Regions from separate parts of the Marinibacterium sp. SX1 genome, predicted to be linked through region 1. Evidence: riboswitches for the same ligand, from Rfam matches in the RefSeq annotation. Region 1 holds a riboswitch; the other holds the start of a gene.
What was found. A riboswitch is a leader RNA that binds a small molecule or an ion and turns the genes downstream of it on or off. The one in region 1 is predicted to bind cobalamin.
Positions count from the first base shown of each region.

Region 2: another riboswitch for cobalamin. It lies ahead of ACK3BB_RS11675 (DUF4198 domain-containing protein); the one in region 1 lies ahead of nrdH (glutaredoxin-like protein NrdH).

Region 1 is NZ_CP177148.1:84,443-92,053, reverse strand. It holds gene ACK3BB_RS24845 (ABC transporter substrate-binding protein) at 1-1,173, opposite strand, end outside; cobalamin riboswitch at 1,598-1,810, shown strand; gene nrdH (glutaredoxin-like protein NrdH) at 1,917-2,138, shown strand; gene nrdI (class Ib ribonucleoside-diphosphate reductase assembly flavoprotein NrdI) at 2,143-2,559, shown strand; gene nrdE (class 1b ribonucleoside-diphosphate reductase subunit alpha) at 2,541-4,688, shown strand; gene ACK3BB_RS24825 (VOC family protein) at 4,797-5,180, shown strand; gene nrdF (class 1b ribonucleoside-diphosphate reductase subunit beta) at 5,194-6,165, shown strand; gene ACK3BB_RS24815 (response regulator transcription factor) at 6,309-6,947, opposite strand; gene ACK3BB_RS24810 (histidine kinase) at 6,944-7,611, opposite strand, start outside.
Region 2 is NZ_CP177144.1:2,601,710-2,609,320, reverse strand. It holds gene metH (methionine synthase) at 1-2,052, opposite strand, end outside; gene ACK3BB_RS11680 (homocysteine S-methyltransferase family protein) at 2,049-3,098, opposite strand; cobalamin riboswitch at 3,320-3,540, shown strand; gene ACK3BB_RS11675 (DUF4198 domain-containing protein) at 3,685-4,494, shown strand; gene cbiM (cobalt transporter CbiM) at 4,501-5,121, shown strand; gene ACK3BB_RS11665 (cobalt ABC transporter permease) at 5,118-5,741, shown strand; gene cbiQ (cobalt ECF transporter T component CbiQ) at 5,743-6,561, shown strand; gene ACK3BB_RS11655 (energy-coupling factor ABC transporter ATP-binding protein) at 6,552-7,202, shown strand.

The sequences.
Region 1 (7,611 bases):
CTGGTGGCCGGCCGGGATTTCCGAGGAATTGGTCGTGTTGATCGTCAGTGCCACGCCGATGTCGCGGAACTGCTGTTCCAGCACGGCCGAAACCAGCGGCAGCTCGGGCCGGTCGGGATAGGTGGTCAGGGTCAGGGCAAAGGGCTGGCCATCGCGGGTCAGGATTCCGTCGGCGCCCGGGGTCCAGCCCAGGTCGGCCAGCAGGGCGCGGGCCGCTTCGGGGTCGAAGGCCAGCGGCGCCATCTCATCGTTGTGCCAGCCGGCGATGGACGGCGGGAACAGCTGGTCGGCCCCTTCGGGATAGCGCAGCACGGCCCGGGCAATCCCGGCCCGGTCGATGGCCAGGCTCAGCGCCTTGCGGGCCTCGGGCTCGGACAGGAAGGGATGGCCGGCATTCACCTTGATCAGCAGCGTGCGGGGGATGGCAACCGACAGCACCTCGACATCGTCCAGCCGGCCCAGCCGCGTGACGCTGGCCGGGTCGAGGCCGAAGACGAACTCTGCCTCGCCCGATTCCGCCATCAACGCGCGGGTCTCGACCCGGCTGACCCCCGAATAGGTCACGTCGGCGATATGCGGCGCGGCGCCCCAATAGCCGTCGAATGCCGTGGCATCCAGGCTGAGCGGCGGCTCCATCGCGGTGATCCGATAGGGCCCGGTGCCGATCACCGCCACGCCCGCGCCATCTGGGCCGTAGGAGTCCGGCGCCAGGATCTGGTAGCGGAAATAGGCCAGGTAGGCCGGGAAGGCGGCCAGCGGTTCGGACAGGGTGACGTCGATCGTGCCGTCGCCCGCCGCGATGCCGGTGATCGGCAGGTCGTTCAGCGGGCCGGGCTTGGCGCGGGCGATCTCCAGCGCGTTCAGCACGGTGTCGGCGGTCATCGGCGTGCCGTCGTGAAAGACAACCCCGTCGCGCAATGTGAAGGACCAGGTCAGCCCGTCTGCTGACACCTGCCAGCCGGTGGCCAGGCCGGGGGTCAGGTTGCCCTGGGAATCGGCGTTCACCAGGGTTTCGGCGATGCCCATGCGGGTGAAGATGTAACCGCTGGTCGAGGGTTCGGGCGACTGGATCTCGAACTGGGCGACCACGTCGAGCGTGTCGTCGGGCTGGGCGGTCAGCGGGCCGGCCAGCAGGGCAAGGGCGGCGCTTGTGGCCAGGAGCGATCGGATCATGGGGCGTGTCCTTTTCGACGGCCCCGGGGAACGGGGCAAGGGGATTGGCGGGGCTGGCGCCGGATGGGCCGGCCCTGGAACCGGCAACCACGGGGACACCTCGCGGGCCTGTGATGATATGTTATAACGTATCTCTTACTGGTCCGGCAAAACCGGGTCAATTCCCCCCGATGCCCGTTCCGCCGGCTTTCCCCGCGGTCATTCCGCGCGCCATGGCTTTCGCCGGTTCCACGCGGCCGGAAAGGGTTGCATCCCGCGCCTGCTTCGCGCATTCGGGCAGCCTGCCGGCCCGGCCGGACACGGCCCCGGGCCGGGCCATGCCTTGCATCGGCGGCGTGAGCACCATTGCCGCAGATCAGGCGATAGGGCCACGGGACGGCCCATTCACCGACAACTACATATTGACATCCCCACCCCGCAAACCCCAATATAGAGTTGCTTTGGTGCCCGTGATTCACGTCTCGGGCTAAGAGGGAAACCGGTGCGGCCCGATGGATCAGGTCCGGACAGCCCAAGCCGGTACTGCCCCCGCAACTGTAAGCGGCAAGCGACGCTGACATGCCACCGGCACCCCCCGGGAAGGCCAGCCGAGCGCCGAGCCGCAAGTCAGGAAACCTGCCAGGGCGAGGACAACGACGACCGTCGGCGGAGGGCCGCGGGATGCGTGACAGGACGGCCGGCCCCGGGCTTGCCGTTGCCTTGCGTGTCCCCCGTGCCCCGAGCCGGCCCAGAAGGGACATGGGATGACCATCACCGTCTATTCGAAACCGGCCTGCGTTCAGTGCACGGCCACCACGCGCGCGCTCGAAGCACGGGGCCTCGATTTCGAGGTCATCGACCTGACCCAGGACGATGCCGCGATGACCCGCGTGACCGAGCTGGGCTATCGCCAGGCGCCCGTCGTGATCGCCGGCGAAGACCACTGGGCCGGGTTCCGCCCCGACCTGATCGGCCGGCTGGCCTGATCCCTTGGGCGGGCTGGTCTATTATTCCTCGCGGTCGGGGAACACGGCGCGGTTCGTGCAGGCGCTTGGCCTGCCGGCCGACCGGATCCCCCTGGACGAGGGCGACCCGATGCCCGCCCCTGCCGACCCCTTTGTGCTGATCACGCCCACCTATGCCGACGGCCAGGGCCGCGGCGCGGTGGCGAAACAGGTGATCCAGTTCCTCAACGATCCGGCCCGCCGCCGCCTGCTGCGCGGGGTCATCGCCGGCGGCAACCGCAATTTCGGCGCCACCTACGGGCTTGCGGGCGAGGTCATTGCCCGCAAGTGCGACGTGCCCATGCTGTACCGGTTCGAGCTGGCCGGTACCGACACCGACATCACCCGCCTGCGTGCGGGATTGCAGACGTTCTGGAGGACGCAATGCTTGACCACGGCCTGAAGGACGACGCATCGGCGTCGGGGCTCGACTACCACGCGCTCAACGCCATGCTGAACCTCTACGACGACGAGGGGCGCATCCGGTTCGACGCCGACCGCATGGCCGCGCGGCAGTATTTCCTGCAGCACGTGAACCAGAACACCGTGTTCTTCCATTCGCTGGACGAAAAGCTCGGTTACCTGGTCGAAGAGGGCTATTACGAGGCCGAGGTCCTTGACCAGTACTCGCGCAACTTCCAGCGCAAGATCTGGGACGCGGCCTATGCCCGCAAGTTCCGCTTCCCGACCTTCCTCGGCGCGTTCAAGTATTACACCTCCTACACGCTCAAGACCCGCGACGGGCAGCGCTATCTCGAACGCTATGAAGACCGTGTCGTCATGGTCTCGCTCGCACTGGCGCGCGGCGACGAGGCGCAGGCGATGGCCTACATGGAAGAGATCATCTCCGGCCGCTTCCAGCCCGCCACGCCGACCTTCCTGAACGCCGGCAAGGCCTCGCGCGGCGAGCTGATCTCGTGTTTCCTGCTGCGGCTGGAAGACAACATGGAGAGCATCGGGCGGGGCATCAACTCGGCCCTGCAGCTCAGCAAACGCGGCGGCGGCGTGGCCCTGATGCTGACCAACATCCGCGAGCACGGCGCCCCCATCAAGGGGATCGAGAACCAATCCTCGGGCGTGATCCCGGTGATGAAACTGCTCGAAGACAGCTTTTCCTATGCCAACCAGCTGGGTGCGCGTCAGGGCGCCGGGGCGGTGTACCTGAACGCCCACCACCCGGACATCCTGCGGTTCCTCGACACCAAGCGCGAGAATGCCGACGAGAAGATCCGCATCAAGACGCTGAGCCTCGGCGTGGTGATCCCGGATGTGACCTTTGAGCTCGCCAAGAAAAACGAGGACATGTACCTGTTCTCGCCGCATGACGTGGAAAAGGTCTATGGCGTGCCGTTCTCGGACATCGCGGTGACCGAGAAATACGACGAGATGGTCGACGACAAGCGGATCCGCAAGAAGAAGATCAACGCGCGGGCGTTCTTCCAGACGCTGGCCGAGATCCAGTTCGAAAGCGGCTATCCCTACATCATGTTCGAAGACACGGTGAACCGCGCCAACCCGATCGCGGGGCGGATTGCCATGTCGAACCTGTGTTCCGAGATCCTGCAGGTGAACGAGGCGTCCGAGTTCGACGAGGATCTCAGCTACAGCCATCTGGGCACGGACATCTCGTGCAACCTGGGCTCGCTGAACATCGCGGCGACGATGGACGGGCCGGATTTCGGTGCGACCGTGGAGACCGCCCTGCGCGCACTGACCGCCGTGTCCGAGATGTCGGCCATCGACAGCGTGCCCTCGGTGCGGCGCGGCAATGACGAGGCGCATGCGGTGGGGCTGGGCCAGATGAACCTGCACGGGTTCCTGGCGCGGGAACATATCCATTACGGATCGCCCGAGGGGATCGAGTTCACCGGCGTCTATTTCGCCGCCGTGGCCTATCACGCGATCCGGGCCTCGAACGCCCTGGCGCGTGAAAAGGGGCAGACGTTCAAGGGGTTCGCGGATTCGGCCTATGCCGACGGGACGTTCTTCGACAAGTACACGACCCGCGACTGGCTGCCCGAGACCGAGACGGTGAAGGCGCTTTTCGAACGCTTCGGCATCATCCTACCCACGCGCGACGACTGGGCGGCCCTGCGCGCGGCGGTGATGAAGGACGGGCTTTACAACCGGAACCTTCAGGCGGTGCCGCCGACCGGGTCGATCAGCTATATCAACAACTCGACCTCGTCGATCCACCCGATCGTGTCCAAGGTCGAGATCCGCAAGGAAGGCAAGATCGGCCGGGTCTATTACCCCGCGCCCTTCATGAACAACGACAACCTCGAGTACTACCGCGACGCCTACGAGATCGGCCCCGAGGCGATCATCGACACCTATGCGGCGGCGACGGAACACGTGGACCAGGGCCTGTCGCTGACGCTGTTCTTCCCGGCCGAGGCGACGACGCGGGACATCAACCGCGCCCAGATCCATGCGTGGAAATCGGGGATCAAGACGATATACTACGTGCGACTGCGCCAGACGGCGCTGGAAGGCACCGAAGTGCAGGGTTGTGTCTCCTGCACATTGTGAACCACGTGGCGGGGTAAACCCCGCCCTACGGGGCCAGTGTAGGGCGGGGTTTACCCCGCCGCCCCTCCAACCGACCGTGACGATTGCCCCATTCAACCGGAGACGGCCATGTTCGACCATCTGGGCTTCATCACCGCCGACGCGGCGCGGGCGCTGGCCTTCTACGAGGCCGCGCTGGCCCCGCTTGGCCTGAGCATCGTCCAGCGCCACCCCGACGGCGCCTTCATCGTGGCCGGCGAGGGCGAACGTTTCCTCTACGTCGGGCCGGATGCGCCGGAGTTCTGGCGCGACGGCCACGCCCCGGCGCGCAGCCCGATCCACCTTTGCTTCACCGCCCCGTCGGCGGCGGCGGTCGATGCCTTCCACGCCGCGGCCCTCACCGCCGGCGGAACGGACAACGGCCGCCCCGGAGAACGCGATCCCGGCTATTACGCCGCCTATGTTCTCGACCCCGACGGCAACAACATCGAAGCCGCCCACCGCGCGGCATGACAGGACCCGACCGATGAAAGACACCGCGCCCCGCGCCGTTCCGCGCGCGATCAACTGGAACCGGCTCCAGGACGACAAGGACCTCGAGGTCTGGAACCGCCTGACCGTCAATTTCTGGCTGCCCGAGAAGGTGCCGCTGTCCAACGACGTGCAAAGCTGGGCCACCCTGCGCCCGGACGAGCAGGAACTGACGATCCGCGTCTTCACCGGCCTCACCCTGCTGGACACGATCCAGAACAGCGTTGGCGCGCCTGCCATGCTGGCGGACGCCCAGACCCCGCACGAAGAGGCCGTGCTGACCAACGTGGCCTTCATGGAGGCCGTGCACGCGCGCAGCTATTCGTCGATCTTCTCGACGCTCTGCTCCACCCGCGAGGTCGACGAGGCCTTCCGCTGGTCCGAGGAAAACCCGCATCTGCAGGCCAAGGCCCGGCTGGTGCTGGACGAATACGACGTCACCGCCGACCCGAACAAACGCAAGATCGCCAGCGTGTTCCTGGAAAGCTTCCTGTTCTACTCGGGCTTCTACCTGCCGATGTACTGGTCCAGCCGCGCCAAGCTGACCAATACCGCCGACCTGATCCGCCTGATCATCCGCGACGAGGCGATCCACGGCTATTACATCGGCTACAAGTTCCAGCGCGCCTGCGAAACGCTTCCCGAGGCCGAGCGCGCTGCGTTGAAGGATTTCGCCTTTGCGCTGATGTTCGACCTCTACGAAATCGAGGCGCGTTATACCGAAGAGCTCTACGACGGCATCGGGCTGACCGAGGACGTCAAGGCCTTCCTGCATTACAACGCCAACAAGGCACTGCAGAACCTCGGGTTCGAGGCGCTCTTCCCGGCCTCGGCCTGCGAGGTGAACCCCGCGATCCTCGCCGCCCTGTCCTCGGACAGCGAGAACCACGATTTCTTCTCGGGCTCCGGGTCGTCCTACGTGATCGGCAAGGCCGTCGCGACGGAAGACGAAGACTGGGATTTCTGAGCAGCGACCCCGCAACTCGCCAAGGACATAAGGCCCGCCATCTGGCGGGCCTTTTGCCTTTCATGGGGCAATGCGTTCGGGCCGGTAGCGGGTCGGATGCTGCCAAATGTCAGGGGCACACCGGGCCATCGCCGGGCCGCCACTTACTGGCGTTGTGGACGGCAGGTCTCGATCGCCTTGACCACCAGCTCGGGCAGGGTATCGACCTCGAGCTTGGATTTCAGGATCGAACAGATGTTGGCCACGGTCTTGTAGCTGATCCCCAGCGCGGCCGAGATGCTGCGATAGGATCTGCCCCGGGCCAGCAACACCAGCACATCGCGCTCGCGGCGCGTCAGATCGTTCCGGATATCCCGCGTTTCCGTTTCGGGCAGCAAGGCCAGATCGGCCGCCAGGTCGCTGGCAACATAGCGGCGGCCGGCCCGGATACGGTCAAGCGCATGTTCGATTTCCCGGGGCGGGGCGTCCTTGTTCAGATAGCCCGTGGCCCCTGCCGACAGGGCCCGGCGGACGATGATCGGATCGCAATGCATACTGAAGGCCAGGATCGGATCGCGCGGCGACAGGGCGTGAATGCGGCGGATAAAGGACAGCCCGGCCAGCGTTCTCTGGTTGAAGGACAGATCGACGATCACGATGTCGGGCCGCGTGGCCCGCCAGGTGCGGAACCCTTCAAGCAGGCTGTCGGCCGCCAGGATCTCGCAGGCCGCCCCGGAGGACAAGAGCGCGCTGCAGCCCTGGGCGACAATGGGGTGGTCGTCGATGATCAAGAGCCGGCTCATTGCGGCCCCCGGCCAATAGCCCGCGCGGTGACAACGGACAGATGCATCTCGGTCCGGGTGTGCCCGTCCTGGCGCCAGGGGGCCCGCAGCTGGCCATCAAGCACGCCAACGCGTTCGGCCAGGCCCAGCAGGCCATAGCCCGGCCGGGTGTCATTGGGGTTCGGCCCCGCGCCATCGTCGGTGACGACAACCGACAAGAGGCCGTCTTGCGCGTCTTCGCGGATCTCGACGGTCACCAGCCCGGCCTTGCCATGGCGGATGGCGTTCAGCGTGCTTTCCTGAACAAACCGATAGACGGTCAGGTCGACGGCCTCGCCGAAGGTGCGGTTGCATTGCCCCGCCATCAGGTCGATGCGGGTGTCGGGCGCCATCCGCCGGATCGCCGCTATGCCGTTGCGCACCAGGTCACCGACCGACAATTCGCCAAGCGCCATCGGGCGCAAATCGGAAATGATGCGCCGGCTTCTGGTCTGGATCGCCTGGGCCGTGTCGGTCAGCCTGGCAATTGTCGCCCGGGTCTCGTCCGCACCAGCCCCGGCATCGATCTGGCGCTCCAGGCTGTCCAGCGACGCGCGCAGCCCGAACAGATAGGGTCCAAGTTCGTCATGCAGCTCACGGGCCACGCCCCGGCGTTCGGTGTCCTGCGCCCACAAGAGCCGGCGCG
Region 2 (7,611 bases), on a different replicon from region 1:
AAGGCGGATGTCGTCACCCACCGCATTGGCCGGCCAAAAGCCCAGCACGGCCCGCGGGCCGAACCATTTCTCGCCGATGATCCTTTGCAGCATGGCCTGGGCATCGGCAAAGAGCGACCGGGCGGCCTCGCCCTGTTCGGGGTGGTCGAGGATTTTGGGATAGACGCCTTTCAACTCCCAGGTCTGGAAGAACGGGGTCCAGTCGATATAGCTGGCGATCTCGGCCAGGTCCCAGCCCTCGATGACCTGCGCCCCGGTAAAGCCCGGCGCGGGCACGGAATAGTCCGACCAGTCGATCTGCATGGCATTGGCCCGGGCCTCGGCCAGCGGCAGGCGGGTCTTGGCGGCCTCGGCGCGTTCGTGGCGTTCGGCCACCTCGTTGTACTCGGCGCGGATGCCTTCGATATAGGCGGGCTTCTGCGTCGGGCTGAGCAGCGAGGACACGACCCCCACCGCCCGGCTGGCATCGGTGACATAGATCGCCTGGCCGCGCGCATATTGCGGCGCGATCTTGACGGCCGTGTGCACCTTGGACGTGGTCGCGCCGCCGATCAGCAGGGGGATGTCAAAGCCGCCCTTTTCCATCTCGTCGGCCAAATGAACCATCTCGTCGAGCGAGGGCGTGATCAGACCCGAGAGCCCGATGACATCGGCATTTTCGGCCCGCGCCACGTCGAGGATCTTTTGCGGGGGCACCATGACGCCCAGGTCGACGATTTCGTAATTGTTGCAGGCCAGCACGACGCCGACGATGTTCTTGCCGATGTCGTGCACGTCGCCCTTCACGGTGGCCATGATGACCTTGCCGGCGGACTGGCGCTGGCCTTCCTTCTCGGCTTCCATGTAGGGCAGCAGCACGGCCACGGCCTGTTTCATCACGCGGGCCGACTTGACCACCTGGGGCAGGAACATCTTGCCTGCGCCAAAGAGGTCTCCGACCACGTTCATGCCGGCCATCAGCGGGCCTTCGATCACGTCGAGCGGCTTTTCGGCGGCGACGCGGGCGGCCTCGGTGTCTTCCTCGACGAATTCGGTGATGCCGTTGACCAGCGCATGCTCCAGCCGCTTTTCGACCGGCCAGTCGCGCCAGGCCAGGTCGCGGACCTTTTCCTTGCGGCCCTCGCCCCGGAAGCGTTCGGCAATGTCCAGCAGCCGTTCGGTGGCCGTGCCGCCCGCCTTGGGCTGGCGGTTCAGGACGACGTCTTCGCAGGCCTCGCGCAGGTCGGCATCGATCTGGTCATAGACGGCCAGTTGCCCGGCGTTGACGATGCCCATGTCCATGCCCGCCGAAATGGCGTGATACAGGAACACCGCGTGCATCGCCTCGCGCACCGGTTCGTTGCCCCGGAACGAGAACGACAGGTTCGAAACCCCGCCCGAGATGTGGCAATGCGGCAGGTTCGCCCGGATCCAGCGGGTGGCCTCGATGAAATCGACGCCGTAATTGTCGTGTTCCTCGATCCCCGTGGCCACGGCAAAGATGTTGGGGTCAAAGATGATGTCCTCGGGCGGAAAGCCCACCTCTTCGGTGAGGATCCTGTAGGCCCGGGCACAGATTTCCGTCTTGCGGGCAAAGGTGTCGGCCTGGCCGTCCTCGTCGAAGGCCATGACCACAACCGCCGCGCCATAGGCCAGGCAGAGGCCGGCGTGATGGCGAAACGCCTCTTCGCCTTCCTTCAGCGAGATCGAGTTGACCACCGGCTTGCCCTGCACGCATTGCAGCCCGGCCTCGATGACCTCCCACTTGGAACTGTCGATCATGATCGGCACGCGGGCGATGTCGGGCTCGGCGGCGACGAGGTTGAGGAAATCGATCATCGCCTGTTTGGAATCGATCAGGCCCTCATCCATGTTGATGTCGATGATCTGGGCGCCGTTGGCCACCTGGTCGCGGGCCACGTCCAGGGCGGTGGCATAGTCGCGGTTGGTGATCAGCTTGCGGAACTTGGCGGATCCGGTGACGTTCGTGCGCTCGCCGACGTTGACGAAGGGAATGTCGCTGGTCAGGACAAAGGGTTCCAGGCCGGACAGGCGGAGCAGATGATCGCTCATGCGAGGGTCTCCCGTTTGATCTGGCGCGGGGCGTGCGGGGCAACGGCCTCGGCAATGGCGCGGATATGGTCGGGCGTGGTGCCGCAGCAGCCGCCGACCACGTTGACCAGCTTTTCCCGGGCGAAGATTTCCACCTGCTTGGCAGTGTCCTCGGGGCCTTCGTCATAGGCGCCGAAGGCATTGGGCAGGCCGGCATTGGGATAGGCGCAGATCAGGCTGTCGGCGACCCCGGCGAGTTCGGACAGGTGCGGGCGCATGGCCGAGGCGCCCAGCGCGCAGTTCAACCCGACGGTCAGCGGCCGGGCATGGCGCACCGAGTGCCAGAAGGCGGTCGGCGTCTGGCCCGACAGCGTGCGGCCCGACGCATCGGTGATCGTGCCGGAAATCATCACCGGCAGGCGCGTGCCATGTTCGGCAAAGGCCTCGAAACAGGCAAAGACGGCGGCCTTGGCGTTGAGCGTGTCAAAGATCGTTTCGATCAGGATCAGGTCGGCCCCGCCTTCGATCAGCCCGCGGATCTGCTGGCCATAGGCCAGGCGCAGGTCGTCGAAGGTCACGGCGCGATAGCCCGGGTCGTTCACGTCGGGGCTGATCGAGGCCGTCCGGTTGGTCGGCCCCACGGCTCCGGCCACCCAGCGGGGCTTGCCGTCTTCGGCCGTGGCCCGGTCCAGCGCCTTGCGGGCGATGCGGGCGCCGGCGACGTTCAGGTCATGCACCGCGTCTTCCATGCCGTAATCGGCCTGGGCGATGGTGGTCGAGGAAAAGGTGTTGGTTTCGACGATGTCCGCCCCGGCCATGACGAAATCATAGTGGATCTGTTCGATCACCTCGGGCTGGGTCAGCGACAGCAGGTCGTTGTTGCCTTTCTGGGGATGGTCGGAATGGTGCGGACAGGGCTTGTTGCCATGGCCGTGGAAATCGTCTTCGCCCAGGCCCAGCGTCTGGATCTGCGTGCCCATGGCGCCGTCGAGGATCAGGATGCGATCCTGGGCCGCGCGGGTGAGATCGGCAAAAGCCGGTGAGGCGGGAAGCGTGAAGGCATGCATGGATGGGGCTCGCGAGTTTGATCGCGCCCTCTTTACCGCGCGTGGGGAACTGAGGGCAAATTCATAATGGGAAAGAAGAATATGAGCCTCAGTCATGAAGATGCCCCGCATTTCGATGGATCGCCCAATGCGCTTGCAGGGCATGGCCGGGCGGCGCGGGACAGGGGCCGGACCGCGCCACACGGCCGGATTTGCCGATTGACAGCTGCGCGGGTTTCCTGCCAAGCGTGACGGCGACCGGTTCCGGGGCCTTTCGGGGGCCCGGAGGAAAGAGGGAATGCAGTGCGGCGCCAGGGGCCTTTGCCCGGACGCGCCAAGTCTGCAACTGCCCCCGCAACTGTAAGCGGCGAGCGCGGCTGACATGCCACTGGAGCAATCCGGGAAGGCCAGACCGGCGCCACGACCCGCAAGTCAGGAGACCTGCCGGACAAGCGCCTTTGGGAAAAGGCGTTCCCACCGGACGCCGGGGTGCGCGTCTGGCCTGTGGCGGCGCATGGCTTGCGCGCCGCTCAACGGGTCTGCCGCCCTTGTCGTCCTGACAGCAATTGCGCCGGGTGTGGCGCAAGTCGACAAGGATGAAGACCACATGAGACAGACCCTGCTGACCGCGGTGGCCGCCTCTGCCCTGGCCGCGATGGTGCCGTTTCTGGCCCCCGGCGCCGCCCGGGCCCATTTCCTGCTGGAATACACGACCGACACGATGATCGACCGGCCCGGCGATGTGCCGGTCAAGCTGATCTTCTGGCATCCGATGACCGTCGGCCATGTCATGGACCTGGCGATGCCCGAAGAATTCTACATGATCCACAACGGCGAAAAGACCGACCTCAAGGGCTCGCTGGAGCCGGTCGACTTCACGGGCGGCGAGAACACCGGGGCGGCCTTCAGGGGCGTGGTGCCGGTCAAACGCTCGGGCGATTACGTCCTGGTGACGGTGCCGGTGCCCTATTACGAGGAATCCGAGGATATCTATATCCAGCAGCTGACCAAGGCCTTCCTCAACCGCAACGAGCTGCCGACCGACTGGATGGAGCCCGTGGGCCTGCCGACCGAGATCGTGCCGCTGAACAAGCCCTACAACGTGCTGGCCGGGTCGACCTTCACGGGCCGGGTCCTGGCCGATGGCGCGCCGGTCGCCGGCGCCGAGATCGAGATCGAATACATGGCCGCCGAACCCGACATGGAGAGCGCCTCCGCCTCCGCGCCCGTCGTTGCCCCGCCGCCGGGTGGCGCGGTGGTCGCGGTGTCGGATGCCAACGGCTATTTCACCTTCGGCATCCCGAAAGCCGGATACTGGGGCTTTGCCGCCCTGGGCACGGGCCCCGCGACCGAGCACGACGGCAAGGAGCTGAGCCAGGACGCGGTGATCTGGATCCGCGCCTGGGACCTGGAGTAACCGGCCATGCACATCGTCGATGGCGCCCTGTCCAACCCCGTTGTCATCGGTGGCGCGATTGCCGCCGTGGGCGGGGTGGCCATGGGCCTGCGGTCGCTGACACTCGAACGCATCCCGGCCACGGGCATGCTGTCGGCCAGTTTCTTCGTGGCCTCGCTGATCCACGTGCCGATCGGGCCATCGTCGGTGCACCTGATCCTCAACGGCCTGGCCGGGCTGGTGCTGGGCTGGGCGGCCTTTCCCGCCCTCTTTGTCGGCCTGTTGCTGCAGACCGTGTTCTTCGGCTTTGGCGGGCTGACCGTGCTGGGCGTCAACACCGTCAACATCGCCCTGCCCGCGGTGCTGGTCGGGCTGGTGCTGGGCCGGCTGGTCGCCCGGGGCAGCCCGCTGTCCGGAGCGATCTGGGGCGGCATCGGCGGGGCGCTGGCCATTGCCGGCACCACGGCCATGGTCGCCCTGTCGCTGGCCCTGTCGGGCGATGAATTCCTGCCCGCCGCCCGGCTGGTCTTTTTGGCCCACCTGCCCGTCATGGTCATCGAAGGCCTGCTGACCGGCTGCGCCGTGCTGCTGGCGCGCAAGGTCAAGCCCGAGCTGTTCACCACGTTCAACGGAGCCGCCGCCCGATGACCCGCCTGCCCCGCCTGCTGATCCCCATGACCCTCGTGGCGCTCTGTGCCGTGCCGCTGCCGGCGCTGGCGCACAAGGTCATTGCCGCGGTCTTTCCCTCGGGCACGGCTATCGAAGGCGAGATCGGCTTCTCCAACGGCGTGATGGCCGCCGGCGAAGAGGTCGTGGTGACCGGGCCGGACGGGGCCGAGCTGGGCCGGGTGATCACCGATGACGACGGGTTCTTCCTGTTCGAACCGGCCCTGCCCGTGGCCCATACCTTTCGGGCCGACCTGGGCGCGGGCCACGTGGCCGACGTGACCATGCCCGCCGACGAGGTCGCGGCGATCCTGGGCAAGGCCCCGGCCGCTGCCGCATCGACCCCGGCGGCCTCCGCCGACACCCCCGCCACAGGCGCACCCGTCGCTCCGGCCGGCACCCCCGCCGTGGTCACGCTGAGCGATGCGGACCGGGCGGCCATCGCCGCCGCCGTGCGCGACGAGATCCGCCCCCTGCGCCGCGAGATCGCGGCCTATCGCGAACACAACGACCTGCAATCCATCCTGGGCGGCATCGGCTATATCCTGGGCATCTTCGGCCTGGGCTTCTATGTCGCCGCGCGGCGCCGGCTGGGGGGCTGAGATGGCCCATGTGCTGACCCGGCCCGAAACCACCCTGCGGGCGGGCACCACCGGGCCGGACCGCGGCCCGCTCGACCGGATCGACCCGCGCCTGCGGATCTGCGCGGCCCTGGGCTTTGGCATCGTGACCGTCGGCCTGTCGACCCTGCCCGCCCTGGCCGCCGCCCTTGGCCTGGCCCTGGTGCTGCTGCGCCTGTCGCACCTGCCCCCGCGCCGCACGCTTCGGCGCATGGCGATGATGGACGGGTTCATCCTGTTCATGCTCGCGCTGCTGCCCTTCACCGTGCCGGGCGAGCCGATGTTCACGGTGTTCGGCCTGACCGCCTCGTGGCAGGGCCTGCTGCGCGCGGTCGAGATCGGGCTGACGGCCAATGCCGTGATCCTGGCGCTGATGTCGCTGGTCGGCGCGATGGAACCGGTCACGCTGGGCCATGCGCTGCACCGGCTGCGCTGCCCCGAAACGCTGGTGCACCTGCTGATGTTCACCATCCGCTACATCGAGGTCCTGCGCGAGGAATACCTGCGCCTGCGCGCGGCGATGAAGGTGCGCGGGTTCCGGCCCGGAACCAACTGGCATACCTACCGCAGCTTCGGCTACCTTGTGGGCATGATGCTGGTGCGCGCGATCGAACGGTCGGAACGGATATTGGACGCGATGAAATGCCGGGGCTTTGCCGGGCGCATCGTGCTGTTGCAGGACTTCTCGCTGTCGCGCCGCGACCATGTCTTTGCCGCGCTCTGCGCGGGGGCGGCGCTGGCGCTGGTCGGGCTGGATGCGGGTATCGGTTCGGGTGTTGGTTCGGGCGTCACATGGCGCTGATCGAGCTCGACGACCTGCATTTCGCCTATCCCGGCCAGGCGCCGGTGCTCAACGGCGCGTCGCTGCGGCTGGAGGCCGGGCAGCGGCTGTCGGTGCACGGGCCCAACGGGGCGGGCAAGTCGACCCTCTTCCGCATCATCCTGGGCCTGCAGAAACCCGATGCCGGCCGGGTGACAGTGATGGGCCGCGACCGGCGGGCCGAGGCCGATTTCCACGAGGTCCGCCGGCGGGTCGGGCTGGTGTTCCAGGATCCCGACGATCAGCTGTTCTGCCCGACGGTGGCCGAAGACGTGGCCTTCGGGCCGCTCAACCTGGGCCGCACGCGCGACGAGGCGCTGGCCATCGTCGACCGGACCCTGGCCGATCTGGGCCTGATGCACCTGCGCGACCGCATCACCCACAAGCTGTCGGGCGGGGAAAAGCGGCTGGTCACGCTGGCCACGGTTCTGGCGATGGACCCCGAGGTGCTGTTGCTGGACGAGCCGACCAACGCGCTGGACACGGCCAACGAGGCCCGCCTGCGCGAGATCCTGGCCGCGCTGCCCCAGGCCATCCTGCTGGTCAGCCACAACCCCGATTTCCGCGCCGCGATCGCGCCCGACACGCTGCACCTCGCCGAGGGCCGGCTGGTCCCGGGCTGAGCTGTTCCGCCGGCGCCAACCATCGGCGGAGCACCCATCACCCGCCCCGGTGCGCCCGGTGCCCATAACCGAAGAAACAAGTTGCCCCGCCCAGGGTGCCGGTTGGTCCCGATGCGACAGGGCCGGCATCCAGGGTCCACCAGGTGCGTGTCGCGCGCCTGTCGCCCGCCACGCGATTGCCCGGTCCCAGCCTCCCGGGCAGCAGGTGCCCACCACGCGCAACCTGCGGTCCATAGCCCATCGCGGGTTTCCGGTTGCCGACATCCGTTGCCAGCCAAGCCGTTGCCGTTGGAGGCTGCCCGACCGGTTCACGCAGTTGCCGTTCGCCGCAGACCGCAGCCCTCAACACGTTGCCTGAAGCCCGTAGCCCGTGGCTCGTAGCCCGCAGCCCGTAGCCCGTAGCCCGTAG